DNA from 2 places in the Shewanella psychrophila genome. Region 2 is predicted to be linked to the other one. Evidence: riboswitches for the same ligand, from Rfam matches in the RefSeq annotation. Region 2 holds a riboswitch; the other holds the start of a gene.
The links. A riboswitch is a leader RNA that binds a small molecule or an ion and turns the genes downstream of it on or off. The one in region 2 is predicted to bind cobalamin.
Positions count from the first base shown of each region.

Region 1: it holds a riboswitch for cobalamin, as region 2 does, so the genes downstream of both, sps_RS22070 (TonB-dependent receptor) here and sps_RS23565 (ABC transporter ATP-binding protein) in region 2, are expected to answer to the same signal.

Region 1 covers NZ_CP014782.1:5,082,443-5,094,111, reverse strand. Annotated here, with positions in the region: gene azu (azurin) at 90-503, opposite strand; gene sps_RS22085 (DUF805 domain-containing protein) at 910-1,257, shown strand; gene sps_RS22080 (M56 family metallopeptidase) at 1,502-2,794, opposite strand; gene sps_RS22075 (BlaI/MecI/CopY family transcriptional regulator) at 2,787-3,242, opposite strand; cobalamin riboswitch at 3,724-3,962, shown strand; gene sps_RS22070 (TonB-dependent receptor) at 4,090-6,126, shown strand; gene sps_RS22065 (arylesterase) at 6,404-7,015, shown strand; gene sps_RS22060 (HDOD domain-containing protein) at 7,316-8,044, shown strand; gene sps_RS22055 (LysR family transcriptional regulator) at 8,210-9,115, opposite strand; gene metE (5-methyltetrahydropteroyltriglutamate--homocysteine S-methyltransferase) at 9,349-11,649, shown strand.
Region 2 covers NZ_CP014782.1:5,405,858-5,417,526, forward strand. Annotated here, with positions in the region: gene sps_RS23560 (FecCD family ABC transporter permease) at 1-311, opposite strand, end outside; gene sps_RS23565 (ABC transporter ATP-binding protein) at 379-1,305, opposite strand; cobalamin riboswitch at 1,337-1,578, opposite strand; gene sps_RS23570 (histidine phosphatase family protein) at 1,775-2,434, opposite strand; gene sps_RS23575 (sodium:solute symporter family transporter) at 2,559-5,381, opposite strand; gene sps_RS28595 (hypothetical protein) at 5,378-5,518, opposite strand; gene sps_RS28600 (hypothetical protein) at 5,515-5,655, opposite strand; gene sps_RS28605 (hypothetical protein) at 5,652-5,792, opposite strand; gene metH (methionine synthase) at 6,342-10,100, shown strand; gene sps_RS23590 (LysR family transcriptional regulator) at 10,808-11,669, opposite strand, start outside.

The DNA.
Region 1 (11,669 bases), 320 kb from region 2:
CAGGCAGTTAAAAAGAAGAGTGGTAAGCTGTAAGTGATAAGTAAAAGCGGAGGGCTAATACAGACTTACAGCTTACAGCTTACAGCTTATTATTTAATAATAAAGCTGCCCTGCATGATTGCCCAGTGTCCTGGGAATGAGCAGAAAAATTTGTAGGCTTCAGAAGCACTCATGCCTTCGGTGCTGAAGGTGACGCTGCTTGAGCTACCGCCGCCAACAACATCAGTGTGAGCGATAACACGAGTGTCGCCGTCTTTAACATAGTTTTTATCTACGCCTGCGCCCATGCCATCGTTGGCTACCGCTTGCATATCTGCAGCCTTGGTTAGCACCCAGTTGTGGCCCATGGCCGCTTTGGGTAGCTGACCTGAGTGAGTCAGTGTCAGGGTAACTTCTTTACAGCTTGCCGGAACGCTTAGCTCTTTGGTGTCGAATTGCATCGCGTCGTTAGCGCTAATCTTAAGTTCACATTCATTGGCATTGGCCATAGCACTAAACGACATACTGAATAGTGCACTGAAACCGAGTAAACCCACTGCGCTTATCGCCTTAAGGCGATTCATTGAGATTTTCATTTGAAATCCTTATTTTGATTATTAGTGTGCCATACCAATCGGTATTGGCCGCGGCGCTATCTTAATAAAAATGAATGTTAATGAGAATCGTTATTGGTTTTGTATCATGGCTTGTTAGTGATATCGAAGTCATGTCTATCAATTAAATAAAGGCTAAATCTAATAAATATTAATGGCTTATGTGGATGTTTGTGAAGAGGTCTGTTTTAGAAAATTTACAATTGAATGGCGATAAATATTCGCTTGGTGGCATCTTTTTAATAAAAAATGTTTTATTGTTATAAATGTTTTAAACGCGCAATGTAAATAACGGATTAAAAATACAAGGAAAGATATGGAATATTTTATTGGTGCATTAAAGAAATATGCAGATTTTACAGGTCGAGCTCGTCGCAAAGAATTTTGGATGTACATGCTGTTTTATTTTATTTTCTATACCCTTGCGGCGGTTATCGATATCACGTTAGGCACTATGATATTTTCAACTGTGCTGGCATTAGGTTTGTTGATACCGACGATCGCCATATCGGCTCGTCGCCTACATGATACCGGACGTTCAGGTTGGTGGCAGCTAATCGGTCTAGTACCGCTTATTGGTGCCATCGTTTTGTTGATCTTTTATGTACAGGACAGCATAGGCGAGAATGAATACGGTGCTAATCCTAAGGCTGTAGAAGCTTAATCGATGAGTAAAAGCATGGGGGCCAAGGCCTCCTTGTTTAACATGGAGGTATTTATCCATGATTGCAGGGATAGCGAAAGAGGGATTTGATCTGCGATTCACTTATAGTTAATAACTTTTCCTTTCTCGTCGGTTTGCTCCAGATACAGAAAAAGAGCTGCGCGGCCCCTTTTGAACACTTCACCCATCAGCCCAAGCTGAATGTCCGAGTAAGTTGATTTATTGCTTTGAACTACAGCTGTTATTAATTCGCTGTGACCTTGATGCGCTCAACATTGGCAGCGGGTTCATCAATAACAAAATCCAGCTGAACCTTAGAACCTTTAGCCCCTTTCTTAGACTTTTTATACACCCACTGCTTTAGGGCTTTTACTGCTGATTTATCGAATACACCTTTGGGTGATGACTTAATCACTTTAACGTTAGAGACCATACCTGACTTGCTGATATCGAACTTGAGCTGAACATAACCATTTTGATTCGCTTCAGCTGCTTCTTTTGGATATTTGGGCTCGACACGAGTCAGTGGATGAATACTGTGTGCCTGACTCTTAATGGCTTTGGTTGATTTTTCCGACGACTCTTTCGCTGATTCTTTCGAAGAGCTTTGATGATCGCCTGCCAGTACTTGCTGGTTGAGCATTAAGCTGGCAAGGCCTAGTCCAAGTGTCATTGCTATTATGGCTATGGTGCTCTTTCCATGTTGTTTTTTCATTTGTATGATCCTTTCCTTTAAGATGTTTTTATTTCCATAGTGCGTATGTAGCATGCCCATTTGAGCGTGCTGAGAGTAGGCCAATAGCGCATGGCTATAGGCAATTTTTTCATCGGTATTCATCGATGAGGTGATTTGAGCATCACAGGCGAGTTCTTGATCGTCACGAAAGCGGCGATAGGCTAGCCAGCAAAGTGGATTGAACCAGAAGATGGCGAGCAGACCATAAGCAAGCAAATTAGTGATGATGTCCCCGCGTTCATGATGAAACTGCTCGTGATCCAACACGGCTTGCTGTTGCTTGGCGGTGAGCTTATGGAAATCAGCCGGTACTATGATCATCGGCTTAATCACGCCTGTTAGCATGGGGGAGGTGATTTCTGGGCTCTGTAAGATGGGTAAAGTGTCGGCTAAAATCGGCGTATGATTTTTTAAATCGCAATTCTGGGTGTGAGCATAAGGTTTACTCTTGCTCAGCAACTTATTTAAGTAACGTCGTTGCAGTAGTAATAGCGCTGCCATCACAGTCATTCCAGACAACCACAAAGCGGCGACTAAAGGAATCGGAATAAGGCTTTCACTGTTTTTAACTGCGAGTGAGGCCAGCACTCTGTAGTGTTCAAAAGTGTCCAGCTTAGATTCTGCCAACAAGTTAGGCACAAATTGCAATATTAGAGAGCCAAGCAGCATTAATGGGATAGCCAGCCATAAACTATACATGTGGTGAGCACCGAGCTGCTTCAGCAGTGGCTTATGAAAAAGCAGAATGAACGCGCAGACTAAGCTTATGAGTATGCTCTGCTGTATGAGCCAGTTAATCATGATTAGTTTCCTTTGTTTGAGGACTGCTTGTTTGAGAGTCGCTACTTAATTTATCTTTGTTCAAACTGTTCTCTTTCGGGTCCTCTTCTTGCCAGTTGTCTATCAAGGCTCTCAACTCTGCAACATCTTCAGCACTGAGCTTATTCTCTTTGGCAAAGCCGGCAACCAGAGGGGCTACACGACCAGAAAACATTCTTTCTACGAAAGACTGACTCTCTTTAATCTGATATTCACTTTGATTGATTAATGGTGAGTAGAGATAGCTGCGGCCCTTTTTTTGAAACCCGATCGCCTGTTTTTTTACTAATCGGTTTAGCAGGGTTTTGACTGTTTTTTCGTGCCATTCGTTAGAAACTGCTAATTTATCCACCACTTCATTGGAGCTTATGGGGGACGACTCCCATAGGATATTGAGTACGGCAAGTTCTGAATTACTGATCTCTTTCATCGGCTATTCCCATTGTCAAAGTGTGTACTTATTACTTTTTATTGAATGTATTTTATGGATTACAAATGTAATCACTAGAAGTAAGATTACACTTGTAATCTTACTTGGCAAGTCATTTTGTTGATTAATTGATGCAAAGGTTGTGAATTTGTTTTGTGTGGATGTTGGCTAGATTTCTTTGATTGCCAATCATAAGCTTGCATTATTTTTAAACAAATCGTTTTATTCCAAATTTTCCGGAGTAAAAGCCAAGAGAATAAAATTAGACTTTTAGGTAAGCAGAATGTCATCCAAAAGTTAGACATTTATACGTATAGACGTCTATAATGCGGCGGATCGTAACTCGGTGCTGAACAGGGAACCAATACTCGGTAGTTAAACTAGGTACAGAACTGGCTACAAAAACTGAGTGCGTTCTTGGAACGAATTAACAATATTTTAGTCAATCTTTTGTGGTGCCTAAACCTATTTAAATGCGTTGAAACCTAGCTGTTTGCTGAGGCTTTCGACACTCAAGGTAAGGGATAATCGGGAAGTCAGTGAGAATCTGACACTGCCCCCGCAACGGTAAAAGGTAAGAGTCAGGCGCGTCTATCTAACTCTCTAGCGGTATGGAGAGACAGAAGGGAGCGTAAAAATATCCTGAATTCGCGCAATGTCGTTTTTGAAACGTCATAGCAGAGCCTAAGTCCGGAGACCGGCCCATTAGATGATTTTGAGATTTCGGCGGGCAGATCTCAAGATGCGGCTTATGCACTGCAGCTTATGCCCTATGGGATTAAAGCCGAACTGCCTAATTATGTCGTGACATTTTTGCCCCGTTTTCCTTTTAGGAGTTAAAGGTAAAATGGGTATATTCTCATATAAAGAGTCATATAATGATTCAAACAAACTTTCAAAAATAGCCATGCTAATCAGCAGTGTACTTACTCTGTCAGTTGTCTCATCGAGCGCTATGGCGGCCGAAGCTGCTAATACTGGTGAAAGCCAGGCAAACAGTGTCGATGAAGTGATCACTGTGATTGGCCGTAGCGAAAACACCCCTCTGAATATCGCGGCCAATGTGAATATTATCGATTCTGCTCAGATAGAGATGAGCGGCGCGACCACGCTAACTGAAGTGTTACGTGGTCAGAGCGGCATTCAAATTTCAGATTCAAATTCTAATGCTGTATTCGCCATGCGTGGCTTTTCTGGAAGCCAGGCTGCTAACAACACGTTGATCTTGGTAGATGGTCGCCGTTTGAATAATATCGATATAGCGGCGCCTAGCATCAATGCTATTCCACTCAATCAGATCGATCGCGTTGAGATTTTATCCGGTAGTGCAGGCGTACTGTACGGCGATCAAGCTGTCGGTGGTGTGATTAACATTATCACTAAGGCACCAACGGGTTCGGGTGGCGGCATTCAGTTATCTGGTGGCAGTTTCAATACCTATGAAGGTAAGGCCGATGTCTCTGGTGCAATTAATGATACATGGCGTTACTACGCGGCTGCGAGTTATAATCAAGGTGATAACTATCGTGACCATAATGCCAATAAGACCTCATCTGTTTTAGGCCGTCTGCAATATGAAGATGGGCCACAAGACTTTTTCGTTGAAGCCAGCTACTACGATAACGATCGTGAGTTAGCAGGGGCATTGACTAAAGATCAAATTAAAGAAAACCCACGTCAATCTAATGCAACACAGCCGGGTGCATATGATGCTTATATGCATGAGATGACAACGGCTGCACGTAGTGGATATACGTATCAGTTAAATGATGAATGGTCTCTCGGTGCTGATGTTAATTATTCAGACACCCTTATCACAGGTTTAAATGAGTGGGGGTCATCGAGAAAAGACACACGTTCACTATTAGAGTTTACACCTAAGGCTGTGGCGAATATTACAACAGATAAGGGGGATTTGAAAATCATTACCGGTATCGATCTGAGTCGCGGCGAATCAGAATTTGGTAGCGGGCGTGGTAATGTGCAGAAGCAGGCCAGTGCCTATGTGCAAGCGACAGTCCCTTTGTCGGAAAGCTTTAGTTATGTGGTCGGTGGTCGCTATGCTGAAGCGAATGATGAACTGGTTGATCCTAATGCATATCCAGAAGGAATAAAGCTAGATCAAGATGCCCATGCCTTCGAGTTAGGGTTGAATTATCGTCCAACAGCGACACAGAGACTGTATGTTCGTGCAGATGATAACTTTCGTTTCGCTAAGGTCGATGAGCAAGCTTATACACCTGCCAATGTTATTGGGCTTAAGCCTCAGACGGGGCGTTCATACGAAGCCGGTTGGGACTGGGCACCTGAGTCGCACACATTACGTTTGAGTGCTTACCGCTTAGATCTTGAAGATGAAATCGTATTCGATCCAAGTGCCGATACCCCTACAGGTGGAAGCTTTCCAGGTGCAAACGTCAATGCCGATGCGTCACGCCGCTACGGTGTGAGTGCCGACTGGGACTGGCAGTTAACCGATAAGGTACAATTGGGGGCCGAATATAACTATATCGATGCCGAATTTACCGATGGCCTCAACGAAGGTAAGCAACTATCTTGGGTGGCCGAACACACTGGGCGTGGCTACTTTAGTATCGATGCTAACCAAAACTGGCAGGTATTTACCGAAGTGGTTTATACCGGTGAGCGTTTTATCGAAGGTGATAATAGTAATACCGATGAGAAGTTGGAGGCATACTGGCTGACTAACCTGGCAGTTAACTATACTAAGGATGCTTGGCTTGCTAGCTTTCGCGTCGATAACTTGTTTGATGAACAGTATGTCAGTGCTGGTTATTACAGCAATTCTGCCGGTGTTAGTTACAACGGTTATTATGCCGGTACAGGCCGCGCACTTCGCCTCACTGGAAGCTATAGGTTTTAATGAAGGGGCTAGTTATTAGGAGCCAACACCTAGGAATAAGTGCCTAGGATCAAGTCCTTAAGACAAAGCATCAAGGAGTAATCAGCTAGGGGCAATTGCGCGTTGCTGATTACTCGTTCCCTGTTCCATTTTCCTTTCTTTCTATTCTCGAACCTAGTTTCTCGCAACTTGATGCTTTGCTTAGCTTTCTTAAGCTCGCTACATTCCTATCCCTTATCTCTTGTGCCTAGCTTTTTTATGCCCCATGCTAAGCTGAATCAATTAATTCTGTCTTCTGATGGCTAAGAGCATGATTATCCGCTTCATTGTATTTGTATTATGTGTGTTCATATCTGCTTGTTCAGGCCCTAAACTTGAACCGCTTGCGGCGAGTGCCGAAATTATGGCCTTTGGCGATAGTCTTACCTATGGCAAGGGAGCGAGTGATGGTGGTGATTATCCAGCGGTACTGGCGGAACTGACTGGCCTGAGGGTGAGCAATGCCGGTGTTTCAGGAGAGACGACCTCACAAGGCTTGAACAGGCTAGGAGAGCTACTTGTTCGAGAGACGCCTGACTTATTGATTTTACTCGAAGGTGGCAACGACTTTCTGCGTAATCAAGCTACAGCCAAGACCAAAGCTAACTTGGCGCAGATGATCGAGCTAGCTCAAGCTAAGTCGATTCCGGTAGTGTTAATTGCAGTGCCTCAGAAGGGGATTTTTTTGTCATCGGCAGCCCTCTATTCGGAGTTAGCCGAGACATATGATGTTATGCTTATCGAAGAGGCGTTAACGGATTTGCTTAAAACTCGGTCAATGAAATCTGATACGATTCATCTTAATGATGCTGGCTACCGCGCTTTAGCTGAAACGATTTATCAGCGACTAGAAAAGGCCGGCGCGATATAATGCATCGAATATGTGCTATTAATATGTGCAATCAAGGTAATGAAGTTATGAAATGTGTAATAAAGAGATCGATAACTTCAGGCTTTAGGTGGAATTTGGCTTATTTATGAAATGGTTGATAACGCTCTGATAGAGCTTGAACTTAGTGATTTTCTCTCGGTTATCAGACCTTGGGCAGATAATTACAGTTAAAGTATTCATTTAGGTGAAATCAACTTGACCCTAGTGGTCTTTTTATGGGTAAATTCCCTGATAACAATTGGTGTCGCGCCAAAATAATAATGTAGGTTAAAACTCCCCATGACAGATCTTGAGCATCAGGTATTCACTCAAGTACGCGCAATTATTAGTAATGAAGAGCAGGTGATTGGTCGCCGCGGAATATTGATCCCATTAAAGAAAGCGATTATCGCCGATGGTGATATCCGCAATGTCATCGACATTGTCTCTTCAGATCCTGCTTTAGCAGCTCATATGCTTTGGCGCAGCAATTCGGCGATTAGTGGTGCAGGTGTTACGACTAAGAACCGCTCACTGAAAGATGCCCTAGTTCGATTAGGCCAGGTGAATATTTATCGATATGCCTTCACCTTCTACTTGAAGGAGCGTCTCGATGAATTGCCTCAGCCATACAAAAAGCTAGTGCAAGGTTATTGGTCATTGACTGAAAGCATTGCTACCGATGCCGTTGATAGTTTGCACCATATGGAAGGGGTGGATATCAACCCGGATGAAGTACAGACTTTAGCGCTATTTAGCGTGTTCGGTGAGATCATTGCCTTGACTGCATTTGCCTTCTTAAATGCCGAGTCAGAAGAGTCGTTCCCTTTGAGCATCATCAAGTCGCTTATCGATAATCAGAAACAGACCTTGACCATAGAAGCGTTTGAATCTTTGGGTTTAGATGAAGAGCTTAAAGATGAGTTTATGGTTGCCCATAATTTGCGTCAGACTCGCGATGCTAACTCGCCAGGTTTAGTGCTCAGACGTGTGCTTTCGATGAGAAATCAGCTGTTGAAGCCCTTGTAAAAAGTTTTAAGCTGTAAGTTTAGAGCTGTAAATAAAAGAAAAGCTAGAGTCTAATTTTAGAGTCTAGCTTTTTTAGTTTTTTAATTTAGATTTTACTTACCACTTACCACTTACCACTTACCACTTACCACTTACCACTTACCACTTACCACTTACCACTCGCTTTTAATTCAACTTATGCTGTTTCGCTAGTCCTTCTTTGGCTACCAGCTTTAACCACTGTTGCGCCATTCGTGCGCTGGAGCTGTCTTTTCGATAGGCGCCGAAGAGTGGGCGCTTTAATCCTTCTGGACCTAGCTTGATTGCGGTTAGGTTCAGCCCGTAAGACTCACTGATTGACCAGGTCGGCAAGGCCGCTACGCCATCTTTGCAGGCGATACGCTGTAGTAGCATCATGGTGAGATCGCAACTGATTTGCTCACCGGCTTCTACTCCTGCAGGCTCCAGAAAGTGACGGTAGAGATCCAGACGTTGCAACGGCACTGGATAGCTGATGATAGCCAGCTTTTCGAGTTGCTTTGGCGTCACATATTCTTGTTTAGCCAAAAGGTGGTCGTTGGCAACAACCAGCTGAACTTCAAAATCGAACAGATGCTGATAGGCAATGGATTGCCCCGGAACAGGATCTGAGGTAAGCACCACATCGAGATCGCCGCTCTCCAGCGCGTTGAGTGAATCAAACAAGTGTCGGCTGGAAAGGTCTAAATTCACATTTGGATAAACCGTCCTAAACTGTTCCATCACAGGCATCAACCAACGAAAGCAGCTATGGCATTCGATACCTACACCGAGCTGGTTAAGTTCGTCATTGAGCCCCTGCTTGAGGTCATATTCGGTTTCGACCACCTTAGGTAAAATCTCTTCGGCAAGATTGAGTAGCCGGGCACCTTCTTGGGTGAAAGACAGAGGTTTACTCTTTCTGATAAAGATTGATGAGTTAATTCGGGTCTCTAACTCCTTAATCTGATGAGAAAGCGCTGACTGAGTGACGAAGCGTTTTTTGGCTGCACCAGCAAGACTTCCCGTCTCTTTTAAGGCTAGAAGTGTTCGTAAGTGTCTAAGCTCAATCATAATATACCCACTTTGTCTCAACATGAATTTTGCTCATGTTGCGCTTGAAATCAATTCGTTTGTCAGAAGATAGACTATCACAATAAACTTCTAGACGTCCAGACGCCCAAATGTGTGTTTACATCGAAAGATGTTAAATCACAATGACTCGCAGATAACACTCTTTGCGCGTTTACTCTGAATTCTGCTCATATTAAAGCAAAAAGGTATACAATATGCAAACTTCACAAGCGATACAGATAGCGAACTTAGGTTTTCCAAGAATTGGTCGTCAGCGCGAGCTTAAATTTGCTCAGGAGAAATACTGGCGTGGTGAGATTAGTCAGGCAGAGCTTAAGCAGGTGGCTAAAGAGTTGCGTCGAACTCACTGGGAATGGCAGGCACAGGCTGGTGTTTCTTTGTTACCTGTTGGTGATTTTGCCTTCTATGATCAGGTTTTGGCATTAAGCGCGACGTTAAACGCGATCCCTGAGCGTCACAGAAACCAAGACGATGCTAACGTAGATCTCGATACCTTGTTCCGAGTCGCTCGAGGTCGCGCTCCATCGGGTAAAGATGCACCAGCCGGTGAAATGACTAAGTACTTCAATACTAATTATCACTACATAGTACCTGAGCTGACCGTTGATCAAGAATTCAGTGTGGCCTATGAGCAGTTTTTCGATGAAGTTGAAGAAGCAAAAGCATTAGGCCATGCCGCCAAACCTGTATTGCTAGGCCCGGTGTCTTACCTGTTTCTATCTAAGGCTGTTGGCAGCGATTTCGATAAACTTTCACTACTGCCTAAGCTCATTAAAACTTATGCAGATATCTTGGCTCGGTTCAGTGATCAAGGTGTTGAGTGGGTGCAACTCGAAGAGCCTATTCTAGCCCTTGAGCTTGATGCCGATTGGCAAACCGCTATTGCAACAAGCTATGACACGCTAAAAGATACTCAGATTAAGGTTTTACTTGCCAGCTACTATGGCACCATTGCTCATCATCAAGCATTGGTGTCAGCCTTGCCAGTTGCCGGTTTGCATCTTGATCTCGTTACGGCTCCCGAGCAGCTTGCACTGTTTGCGGAAAACCTACAGCCTGAGCAAGTGATCTCTTTAGGAGTGATCAACGGTCGTAATGTATGGGCGGCAGATATTGATTTGATTGCCGAGCGTATCGCCTCTGTGGCTAACGATCTTAAGGGACGAGTCTGGATCGCGCCCTCTTGTTCATTGCTCCATAGCCCAGTGGATCTCGATGTTGAAACTGAGTTGGCTCCGGCTTTGAAGCAACAATTATCATTCGCTAAGCAGAAGCTGTCTGAGTTGACCCAACTTAAAGCGCTACTCACTCATTCTCAAAATCAGTCTGCCGACAGCCCAGCTAAAGCTGAAGTCGATGCTATTCTGGTGACGTGTGTAGCGCGCAGAGATGCACGAGAGGCTGCAGCAGATAAACAAGTTATCGATAGAGTTGCTGCGCTTAATAGCGATGACTATGAGCGTGATACTAAATTTGCTAACCGCCAAACCATACAGCAGCAGAAATACCAGTTACCTCTGTTACCTACGACGACTATTGGTTCATTCCCTCAGACTCCTGCAATTCGTGGCCTGCGTAGCCGCTGGCGTAAAGAGGAGATCACTGAAGAGTTTTATAACGACCAACTACGTCAGGTGACTAGAGATACGATTGAGCGTCAGCTTAAGCTAGGTATCGATGTATTAGTTCACGGTGAAGCTGAGCGTAATGACATGGTGGAGTATTTTGGTGAGCAGTTACAAGGTTTCGCCTTCACTAAGTTTGGTTGGGTTCAGAGTTATGGCTCACGTTGTGTTAAGCCGCCACTTATTTATGGTGATGTATCGCGTCCAACGCCTATGACTGTTGAGTGGGCTGAGTATGCACAGAGCCTAACTGATAAGCCCGTTAAAGGTATGCTAACGGGTCCGGTGACTATTTTGCATTGGTCGTTTGCTCGTGAAGATATCAGCCGTGAGGAGATAGCGACTCAAATCGGTTTGGCCATTCGTGATGAAGTGGTCGATTTGCAAAATGCAGGAATCGGCATCATTCAAATCGATGAGCCAGCCTTCCGTGAAGGTCTGCCTTTGAAGAAGAGTGATTGGGATGCTTACCTCAAGTGGGCCGTGGATGCTTTTAAATTGAGCGCCGCAGGTGTTACTGATGAGACGCAAATACACACTCACATGTGTTACAGCGAGTTCAATGAAACTATCGCTGCGATAGCGGCCATGGACGCCGATGTGATCACCATCGAGACTTCACGTTCTCGTATGGAGTTACTCACGGCCTTCGAAGATTTCGAATACCCGAATGAGATAGGTCCTGGTGTTTACGATATTCACACTCCTAACACGCCAACGGTGGATGAAATCGTTGAACTTATTGAGAAAGCGGCAGACAAGATTGCTGTACGCCAACTGTGGGTTAACCCGGATTGTGGTTTGAAGACAAGAACATGGGATGAAGTCGAGCCAGCCCTTAAGAACTTAGTGCAAGCGACTAAGGTATTAAGAAGAAGGTTGGGGTAAGACTGAAAAGTGGCGAGCTT
Region 2 (11,669 bases):
TCAGCCAATGGATTACGCGTGACAGTTTGCAGAACACTACCAGCGATAGAAAGGCCGGCTCCGGCAATAAATGCCAATATGACTCGCGGAAATCTCAGCTCCATCACTATGCGCTCGGTAATGCTTGGGACATCGCCAATCCCAAATGCCTGATGTAAGACTACATCTAAGGTGTCCATAAAGGAGATGTTTGCGGCACCAAAGCTAGCGGCGAACATCAGACTCAGCAGAGATAATAAACTCAGAGAAAATAAAATCCACTTATGAGCAAATAGCTCATGCCTCACCAAGTCGACTTCACCGGTTTTCATTTCTCTGGTTTTCATTGCAATTGAACCTGTTTCCGGCATTTCTATAGCACCCGGGAGCTTAATACTTCTAGTCATGAGCTCCGCCCTCCAGATAAGCTGTGCTACTTTTATTACCCTGACTCTGTTCACGGCTCTTCTCATGACTATTTTCATGGCCTGGCTCGTAACCCTTGGCGTAACTTTTCTCGTAACCATAGTAATAACAGATCTGTGGATTACCATGTTGAGGATGGAACGTGACATGAGAACAGACACCGAAGACTTCGCCTATCGCATGTTCTGTCAGCACCTCTTTTGGCGAACCGTAGCTAATACACTTTCCTTCTTCCAGCAGAAGTAACCTGTCACACATGGCGCTAGCGAGATTAAGATCATGAATAGAGGTGATCACAGTGATGCCGATTGAGCGCAGCAGCTCCATAATCTGGATCTGATAACGAATATCTAAATGATTGGTCGGCTCATCGAGGATAAGCAATTTAGGTTGTTGCACTATGGCGCGAGCTATCAAGGCTCTTTGCTTTTCTCCCCCAGAGAGATGCTCATAGCTCTGCTTAGACTTGTGAGTTAAGCCGACTTTTTCCAGAGCATCGGATACCAAGACCCGATCGGCAGAGTTAGTGAATTCGAACGGCCCCTTATGGGGCGTCAAACCGATAGCCACCAGCTGCGCTGTGGTCAACTCGAAGTGATGAGGAGTGTCCTGCAGCACTACAGCGACTTCCCTGGCGAAGGCTTTAGAGGAAAGATGAGTGATCTCTTGGCCAAACAGCCGAATTTGGCCACTGTCAGGCTTGATATATCGATAGATGCAACGAAGTAAAGTCGACTTTCCTGCACCGTTTGGGCCGATAATGCCAAGCATCTCACCGCGCTTTATGGAAAAATTGATCTGCGACAAAATTGAGCGTGACTCGACCTGCCAGCATAGATCGCTTACATCCAAGGCAAGGTCAGGTGTGCTCTGTGAGGTTAAGCCTGAAATTGATGACATCTATGGCCCCCCCGAGTTACCCGCTCGAGTATTATCGCGACAAAATGAGGCAGGTATCCTGACTGGTGCTTTAAAGAAAGGTCTAGTTCTTTGGCTCTAGGCCTAGGAGCTTCTTTAAAATCACTCACAGTTGCGGGCACAGTTTGGGCAATCGATATGCTAATGCTAATGCTATAAACTAAAGCAATAAATTAAAGCTACTACATAAGCGACGAGCTATCGTCCCAATTCCCTTTTAAGTTTGAGTTAGCCACCAAGTAGTCTAATAAAAGTTAAACACCTAGATTCACTCTCAACACCTCATTTTGCGAACTTGCTAACAGCATTTCTGTAAAAAGGAATGTCATAACAAGCTCTAATGGCCGCTATTATGCCGATTTTACCCGTGTTGGCAAACCGTACCAGTGAGTGATCTCAATGATTATGCTCATAGAGCCAAAGATAAGCCATTGAGACTGAGTAAAAACGATTAGTCATTGCCCCAATGCAGCTTAGTGAAATGCCCTTGTGAAGAGGTAAACACAGATATCTTAACCACAGATGCATAAGCCAATGACAGTTGAGTATAAAAACCGGCCACCCCACACACGCCAAGGGCATTGGCCATCAAGTGTCTCATCACCCCGGCATGGGTGATCAAGAGTAGTGTTTGCCCAGAATATTGCTGCAAAATTGATTGCCATAGGGCATCAACCCTGAATTCAAACTCAAGCATGCTCTCCCCATTAGGCGGCGTAACAGCCCAAGGATTCTTCCAATAGCTTTCTATCATCTGAGAAGAGTGCTGATACAGGCTTTCTAAGGTCTCGCCATCCCAATCACCAAAGTTAATCTCCTTTAACCCTTCCTCCAGTTTTAATGGCACCCCATTTTTCAGATAGAGATTGAGTGAAAACTCACTGCAGCGACGCAGGGGGGATGAGAATAATTGATCGAACTCCACATCGTGACGCTCAACGAGGCGATCGATAGCGGCGGTCATCGATGTACGTCCCGTCTGACTCACAGCTACATCTGTATGCCCCCTGAGTATCTCTCCACCTTCGCATTCGCCATGACGGAGAAGATAAAAGACAGTAGTGCACTCAGCCTTACTCTCAATGCAGCTTTTGTTATCAGTATTTTTCAAAATAATTGATTCTCGTTAGGCATATTGGCTCCTTTACTGATTTCCCGTGTCTAAGTTCTATTTGCTGCTTTTGCTTCCTAGCATCGAGATTCTAATTTCTAGTATCTCGTTCCTAGAAAGAAGTCTAATTTTCAATATTTTGCGGGAATTGAATATGGTAACAGAGTCCATTGCCTAGGGATGTTTTGACATCGACTCCACCCTTGAGTTTCTGGGTCACTAAGTTATACACCAGATGGGTTCCCAGCCCACTGCCCCCCTGATTACGCTTAGTGGTGTAAAAAGGATCGAATAGGTTCTTCTCGCCATCTTCATCTAAACCTACACCATCGTCGCTGTAATTCATGAGTATTTTCCCCTCACTGGCAGATACCTCTATGGTCACAACACCTATCTGTTCAGGCTTAAATGCATGTAGCAAACTATTCATTATCAGGTTAGTGACCACTTGAGATAGAACACCAGGAAAAGTATTACAGCTGAGTTTATCCGGACATATTACCTGTATTTTATGGGGTACTTTCTTTAATGCAGGGCGCAGCGACATTAAGATCTCCTCAAGATACTCTTTAAGCCCGAAATCTCTAACCTGCTCACTGGATTGATCTACTGCGACCCGTTTAAAGCTCTGAATCAATTTAGATGCCCTGGCATTGTTCTTGAGAATAATGTCCATCGCCTCGGTGCAGGTTTGCATGAAACTTTTAAACTCCTCTTCACTCAGGTCACCAGTACCGAACATCTTCTTCAGTGCGATAACCTCATCATGTAAATGCGATGCCGCAGTCACACAGACACCGATTGGCGTATTGATCTCATGGGCTATACCGGCCACCATTTTGCCAAGCGATGCTTGCTTTTCGGTTTCAACCAGATGAGCCTGAGCGCTCTTTAGTTTATCTAAGGTCTCTTGTAGCTCGCGTGTTCTGTCATCAACTATGCCCTCCATCTGCTCTGAGTATCGTTTAGCTAACAACTCTTTCTCTTTAGAATAGTTAAGTTGCTGCCTTAACTGAGCCGGACTTATTTTTAACTGTGCCAGTAACTGACCGTAATAGCGCTCTAAGGTGCGGATCTCTTGTTCGGAATAAAGGTTAGATTGAGTCACCACCATATGAGCCACAGCCGCTCCGGTGATACCACTCAACTGCCTCTCTGTGGTTCGCTCCAGGTTCGCCAGCTCCTGTACATTGATAATATGAGCCTCACCGAGCTCAGCTTCAATCAGACAAGCTGCCATTTTTGTCTCGGCGTATTCAGGAGTCAGATACTGACTGAATATGCCCTTGAGTAATTTAAGCTTGGGCTCAATTTCAATATCTCTGGGTAAGGTATCCATAATGGCTTCATCTTCTGCCACACGCTCGGCCATCACATCCATAAACTCCGCATTATAACGCTTCTCCTCCCCAGACATCTTAGAGTACAGACTGCCTAATACCAGCGCCGAAATGTTCGCAGCCATGGACCAGAAAGCCCCATGGCTGACCTTATGCATCTCGGTTCCCAATAGATGCTCAGGATGTAGCCAACCAATTCCGAAGGGACCCGTTAACAAAATATCCGCATTGATCCAGCCACTCTTCATAATCGCAGGTAAAAGCAGACAATAGGCCCAGATACCAAAGCCTGCACACAGACCGGCAAATGCCCCCTTTGATGTGACTTGAGGCCAATATAAACCGGCAATAACCAAGGGCAGAAACTGCAACACGGCGCAGAATGAGATCATGCCCATGTTCACCAACATGTAGGACTCGCCCAAGTAAAGGTAAAACATCTGCCCAGCCCCCAGCACGATAAAAACAGCCAACCAGCGAGATTGCAGCAAATACTTCTTCAAGCGGCTGTCCGGCCTAAACCACTGAATGAGAGGCAAAACCAAGTGGTTACTGAACATGGTCGATAAGGTCATTCCCGACACCATGAGCATAGCCATAGAAGCAGAAAAACCACCGATGAACACGAATATGGTCAATAGTTCTTGCCCGGCTAACATAGGAATAGACAACATATAACTGTCTGCAGTTTCAGGTCCTAGCAGCAGCAAGCCTGCCGCCGCAATCGGGGTGACAAACAGGGTCATCAGGATTAGATAGATAGGCAGCCACCACTGCACTTTTTTGACATGATTAGGATCCGGATTCTCCACCACCATCACATGAAACTGGCGCGGCAATAACATAAAGGCTGTTCCGGCTAATATGAGGTAACTAAACCAAGTGACAAATGCGGGCTTCGACGACATCTTAGCCGCAGCCTCAGGCATCTTCTGCTCCAATTGAGCAAAGATATCTAGGGGAGAGTCGAACATCACGAAACAGATAAATACCCCGACGGTCAACATGGCCGCTAGCTTAACAAGGCCTTCGACCGCCAAAGCCAACATCATGCCAGGGTGTCGCTCGGTTGGATCCAGATGACGGATACCGAACACTATGGTAAACAGGGCGACACCCAGCCAAACCAGCCAAGCGATGGAGAGTTTAGCCTCGACTTGCAAACCCAAAAGCAAGTCGATAGACGTATTTATCGCCTTAAGTTGCAGGGCTAAATAAGGCACTATTCCGATCATGGCAACTAACGCGGCGAGCCCAGCCAGCGACACACTACGATTAAATCTGGCCGAGAGAAAATCGGCGATACTGGTCACCCTGTAGATCTGCTTAATCAGCAAGATACGTTGCATCAAGGGCCAGATAACTATCATCAACAAGGTCGGCCCCAGGTAAATAGATAGCATCAATATACTGGATCGAGTGGCGATACCGACACTGCCAAAGAAGGTCCAGCTAGTACAATATATGGCTAAGGACAGAGCATAAACTGCGGCACTGGTGGTGAGTTTTTGTGCTCTCTCGCTACCGGATTCGGCCCAGGCAGCAATCACATACAGCAAGCCCACATAAGCCAATATGATCAACAGCAGACTCGTCGCACTAATCATACTGCCACCTCGACTTTGAAAGTGAGAGCAGTACACGAGTCACTACCGCATTCAGCACTCGTCGCAGGAACGGCAATCACATACAGCAAGCCCACATAAGCCAATATGATCAACAGCAGACTCGTCGCACTAATCATACTGCCACCTCGACTTTGAAAGTGAGAGCAGTACACGAGTCACTACCGCATTCAGCACTCGTCGCAGGAACGGCAATCACATACAGCAAGCCCACATAAGCCAAAATGATCAGCAGCAGACTCGTAGCGCTAATCATACTGCCACCTCGACTTTGAAAGTGAGAGCAGTACACGAGTCACTACCGGATTCAGCACTCGTCTCAGGAGCAGCAATCACATACAGCAAGCCCACATAAGCCAATATGATCAACAGCAGACTCATCGCACTAATCATGTCACTACCTTGGCTTTTACATAAACCCCTTTATCTTGGATAATTGAAGGGGTTAGACCACAAAGCACAGGCTTTACCAACTTAACGAGAGGTAGGAGATTTGATTGAGGCTCCAATACATGTCTACACATCATCGACTAACCTACTTAGTCAAAGCATATAAAAATAAAATTAAAGACAGCCAAATCAGTGTGATGCTCAGCAACATGCTAGATAGGCTGAATACAATGTTGCTGGCGGCTGGCCATGAGACAATAAAAAACCACATTATTAGGGCCAACAGTCTGAAGGCTGCTTGATTATTATTTTTCCTCCACACCACACTTCTCCTGTAAAGAGCCTGTTTAAAGCATAGTTCAGACCTTAAAAGAGTGGAAAAATCATTCACAAATAAGTCAATATACAAGGCGATAGAATACACAATATGGCGACTCGACACAGATACGTGTCTGGTTTAGTATAGACGTCTATACGTATAAACATCCAAACGACACCACGCAGTGGTTTCAATAGAGATGCAGCGCAGATCTATTAAGGCAGGTAGAATTTATGGCCAGTGTCACCCTCAGTACCCAGAAATTAACTAAAGAGAAAGGTCAACAGCTCACCTTAAAATTGACCCGACAACTCGAACAAGGGATCCTCATTCTCGATGGCGCCATGGGCACCATGATCCAGGACCTTAAGTTAGAAGAGGAAGATTTTCGCGGCGAACAGTTCAAAGACTGGCATAAAGATGTAAAAGGCAACAACGACATGTTGGTGCTCACCCAAGCCGAAGCTATCAAGGGTATTCATAAACAATACCTGCTGGCTGGCGCCGATATTATCGAGACCAACACCTTCAACGCGACGCCCATCGCCATGGCTGACTACGACATGCAGGCGTTCTCGGCTCAGATAAACCTTGAGGGGGCCCGACTCGCCCGCGCTGCTGCCGATGAAGTTGAGCAAGAGACTGGTCGCAGCTGTTATGTAGCCGGTGTACTCGGCCCAACTAACCGCACCTGTTCTATTAGCCCGGACGTGAACGACCCTGGATACCGAAATGTCACATTCGATGAGCTGGTCGAGGCTTATGTCGAGTCTATCAATGCCCTGATTGAGGGCGGTGCCGATATCATCATGGTAGAAACCATTTTCGATACCTTAAACGCCAAGGCCGCCCTGTTTGCCGTCGAGACTGTTTATGATGATCTGGGTGCACGCTTGCCTATCATGATATCCGGTACCATTACCGATGCATCTGGCCGCACCCTGACCGGGCAAACCACCGAAGCCTTCTACAACTCACTACGTCATGTTAAGCCGCTATCTATTGGCCTTAACTGCGCCCTGGGGCCTAAAGAGCTGCGCCCTTATGTGGAAGAGCTATCTAAAATTTCCGAGTGTTTCGTCTCGGCTCATCCAAATGCGGGCCTGCCCAATGAGTTTGGTGGCTATGATGAGACCCCCAAGCAGATGGCCGATATTATCGGTGAGTGGGCCGAGGAAGGCTTCCTTAATATAATCGGTGGCTGTTGTGGTACCACGCCGGATCATATCCGTGTCATCCGCGAAGCCGTAATCAAATACCCTGCCCGTCCGCTACCGGACATCCCGGTGGCCTGTCGCCTGTCTGGTCTTGAGCCGCTGACGATTGATGAGAACTCGCTGTTTCTTAACGTAGGTGAGCGTACCAACGTCACAGGTTCGGCCAAGTTTCTGCGCCTTATCAAGACAGGTGAATTCGAAGAAGCGCTATCGGTAGCCCGTGATCAAGTAGAAAACGGCGCGCAGATCATCGATATCAACATGGATGAGGGTATGCTCGACGGCGTCGAGATCATGCACAAGTTCCTCAACCTTATCGCCTCCGAGCCCGACATATCTCGTGTGCCGATTATGATCGACTCCTCTAAATGGGAAGTGATCGAAGCCGGTCTCAAGTGTATTCAGGGTAAAGGTATCGTTAACTCCATCTCGCTTAAAGAGGGAGAAGAGAAGTTTATCCAGCAGGCCACTTTAGTTAAGCGTTACGGCGCCGCAGCCATCATCATGGCGTTTGATGAACAGGGGCAGGCCGATACTAAGGCACGCAAGATAGAGATCTGTACCCGCGCTTATCGGGTATTGGTGGATAAGGTAGGCTTCCCGCCGGAAGATATTATCTTCGATCCCAATATTTTCGCCATCGCCACAGGTATCGAAGAGCACGACAATTATGCCGTCGACTTTATCGAGGCCACCCGCGAGATAAAACGCACCTTGCCCCACGCCATGATCTCGGGCGGTGTATCTAATGTTTCCTTCTCTTTCCGTGGTAACAACCCGGTGCGAGAGGCCATTCATGCTGTGTTCCTTTATCACGCGATTCAGGCTGGCATGGACATGGGTATCGTCAACGCTGGTCAATTAGCCATCTATGACGATATCGACCCAGAGCTAAAGAAAAGCGTCGAGGCCATAGTAGGGAATTTCCCTTGCACCGCTGTCGATAAGAATGGCGATGCAACCAATAACACCGAGCTGTTATTAGAAGTGGCGGAAAAATTCCGCGGTGACGGCAGTCAAACTGCCAAAAAAGAAGATCTAGAATGGCGCAGCTGGGAGGTCAATAAACGTCTGGCTCACGCCTTGGTTAAAGGCATCACAGATTATATCGACGAAGACACAGAGGAGGCGCGAGCGGCAGCAAGCCGTCCCCTGGATGTGATTGAAGGCGCCTTGATGGACGGCATGAATGTGGTTGGCGACCTATTTGGCTCGGGCAAGATGTTCCTGCCTCAGGTCGTTAAGTCTGCCCGTGTGATGAAAAAAGCCGTGGCTTATCTGAACCCTTATATCGAACTCGAAAAGACTCCGGGTCAGTCAAACGGCAAGATTTTAATGGTCACAGTAAAAGGTGACGTACACGATATCGGCAAGAACATCGTCGGCGTGGTGCTGGCCTGTAACGGCTATGATGTTATCGATCTTGGAGTCATGGTACCGGTGGAGAAAATCATCGAAGTGGCCATAGCCGAAAATGTCGACATAATAGGCATGTCTGGGCTTATCACCCCGAGTCTGGATGAGATGGTGCATAACGTTAAAAGCTTCCATAAGGCAGGTTTAACCATTCCATCTATTATCGGCGGCGCGACTTGCTCGAAAATTCACACCGCGGTGAAAATTGCCCCTCACTCGCCGACAGGTGCCATCTATATCGCCGACGCCTCCCGCGCCGTGCCTATGGTGTCAAAGCTGATTAATAACGCCACAAGGCAAGCTACGATAGATGAAGCTTATCAAGAATATGATGTGATGCGCGAGAAGCGCCTGTCGCAAACCAAACGTAAGATTATTACTTCTATCGAAGCAGCCCGAGAGAACCGCTGCAAGCACGACTGGGAGAACTACACCCCATTTGTGCCCAATCAGCTAGGCCGTCAGGTATTCGATGACTACCCATTGGAAGACTTAGTCGAGCGTATCGACTGGACGCCCTTCTTCCGCAGTTGGGAGTTACATGGACATTTCCCTAAAATCTTAACCGATAAAGTAGTCGGCGAAGAGGCGACTAAATTGTTCGCCGATGGTAAGGCTATGCTGAAGAAAATCATCGATGAGAAGTGGCTCACCGCCAAAGCGGTTATCGGTCTCTTCCCTGCCAATACCGTTAACCATGATGATATCGAACTGTACACAGATGAGTCCCGTACTGAGCTTGAGATGACTACCCATCACCTGCGAATGCAGATAGAGCGTGTCGGCAATGACAACTTCTGCTTAGCAGACTTTGTCGCGCCCAAGAACAGTGGCGTGGCCGATTACATGGGAGGTTTTGCCGTCACAGCTGGTCATGGCATCGACGAGCACATTGCACGCTTCGAGGCCGATCACGATGACTACAGCGCCATCATGCTCAAATGTTTGGCCGACCGATTGGCCGAAGCCTTCGCCGAGCGTATGCACGAACGTGTGCGTAAGGAGTTCTGGGGTTATGCCAGTGATGAAGTGTTAGATAACGAAGCGCTTATCCGTGAAAAGTACAAAGGCATACGTCCGGCACCTGGTTATCCAGCTTGCCCAGACCACACAGAGAAAGGGCTGCTTTGGGATCTATTAAAGCCTGATGAGACCATTGGTCTGAATATCACCGAAAGCTACGCCATGTTCCCAACGGCGGCAGTATCAGGTTGGTATTTCGCCCATCCTAAGTCTCGCTATTTTGGCGTGACCAATATCGGCAAAGATCAGGTCGAGGATTATGCGCAGCGTAAGGGCATAAGTCTGGCTGAAACTGAGCGATGGCTCGCTCCTGTTTTGGATTACGATCCTGAGTAGGGAGTGCTCCTAAGTGATCATGTTTACTCTTTAGAGTTGTCACCCCGGTAGCGCTTCTGAGCCGGGGCCCAGCTTTTACCTTTCCAAACTTCGTTTGGATTAACGTTGTGGAATTCTATTCCCTTCTCGCAATGAAAAGTAGGGCAAGGAGGACTGATCGTCCTATCAATAACAGCCAGTTCGGTATCCATACCTCTCGCTCAGAGAGGTTACTGTCGCAACCTTCGCCCTTGATTCTCTGTAAACCAAAGTACCATGACGCCCGCGAAGTTGTCTTCCTCATGCTTACTTGAAAATAGCTAACGTTTCCTATGATCCGAATTATATCCTTATAATTCCAGCCAGCTCGGCTATCCCTGCCCCGCGCTCATTAATAGGAAACTACGTTCCCATTCACCCAAGCCCCCCGAAAACTAGCCCCACATCTGATAGGCAGGATGCCTGAATGCCGTGGAATACATGGATGTATGTTAACGGCCATGTGGATCTTACGCGACTTTAGTTTATAAAAGCCTGCGACGCCCTTCGGCTACTTCCAACGGGGACTAGTTGTAACTTTAGGCAGCGCGTAAAGAAATGAATATTGAGGATACACAGAGGTGATTAGTACCACTACTTGACTATGATCCAGAGTAATCTAGTCGTTCCTATTATTTGATTGCCTCTGCTAGCTCAATAATGAACATAATATCGAGTGATATTAAATCCTAATAATTTGACGAATAGCGGAACTTATCGATCATAAAATCTAAGAATAATCGAATTCGTTTCGGTTGATACTGTTTACTAATGTACACCACGTTTAAGTCGGCACTCGATACTGAAGTCGATGCATTGAAATTTTTCATATAACCATTGAGCACTGTAACAAGTCGTAGATTATCAATATCATCCTGAATGTCTAAAACGGATTTAAGCGCAATGCCAGCCCCTTCTAAAGCCCAGCATCGAATGACTTCTCCATCATCAGAAAAACGCTTAGGGACAACCGTGATTGCATTTCTTTTATCTTGATCTTGAAAGTGCCAGGTCTTTAACTCCTCGTTACTACGAAGCATTGCTAGGCAATGATGATGCACTAAATCCTGTGGGGTTAATGGTGTGCCATATTGCTTCAAATATGCAGGTGAGGCGCATAGCACCCGTCTGCTAGCCGACAATCGCCGCGAGATCAAGTTACTATCAGCAAGCTCACCATAACGAATAACAATATCCATACCCGACTCGGCAATATTAGAGACATTGTCGTTCAAATATAAATAAGGCACAACATCAGGATATAGCTTACAAAACTCAGACACTATTGGAAGAATATATTGTTTACCGACATCCTTTGGCGCCGCGATTTTTAGTGAGCCTTTCACCTCTTTAACACCATTTTGAATCAGGTCTTCTGTTTCATTGACGTTATCTAAAATCTCAATACAGGCTTTGTGGTAAAGCGCTCCAGAATCTGTCAGTGATAGGTGTCTGGTACTGCGATTAAGTAACTTCACCGCATACCTTTGTTCAAGTGCCTGCAACCTTGCCGTCATTGTGGCAGGGGAAAGACCAAGTTCGCGCCCAGCA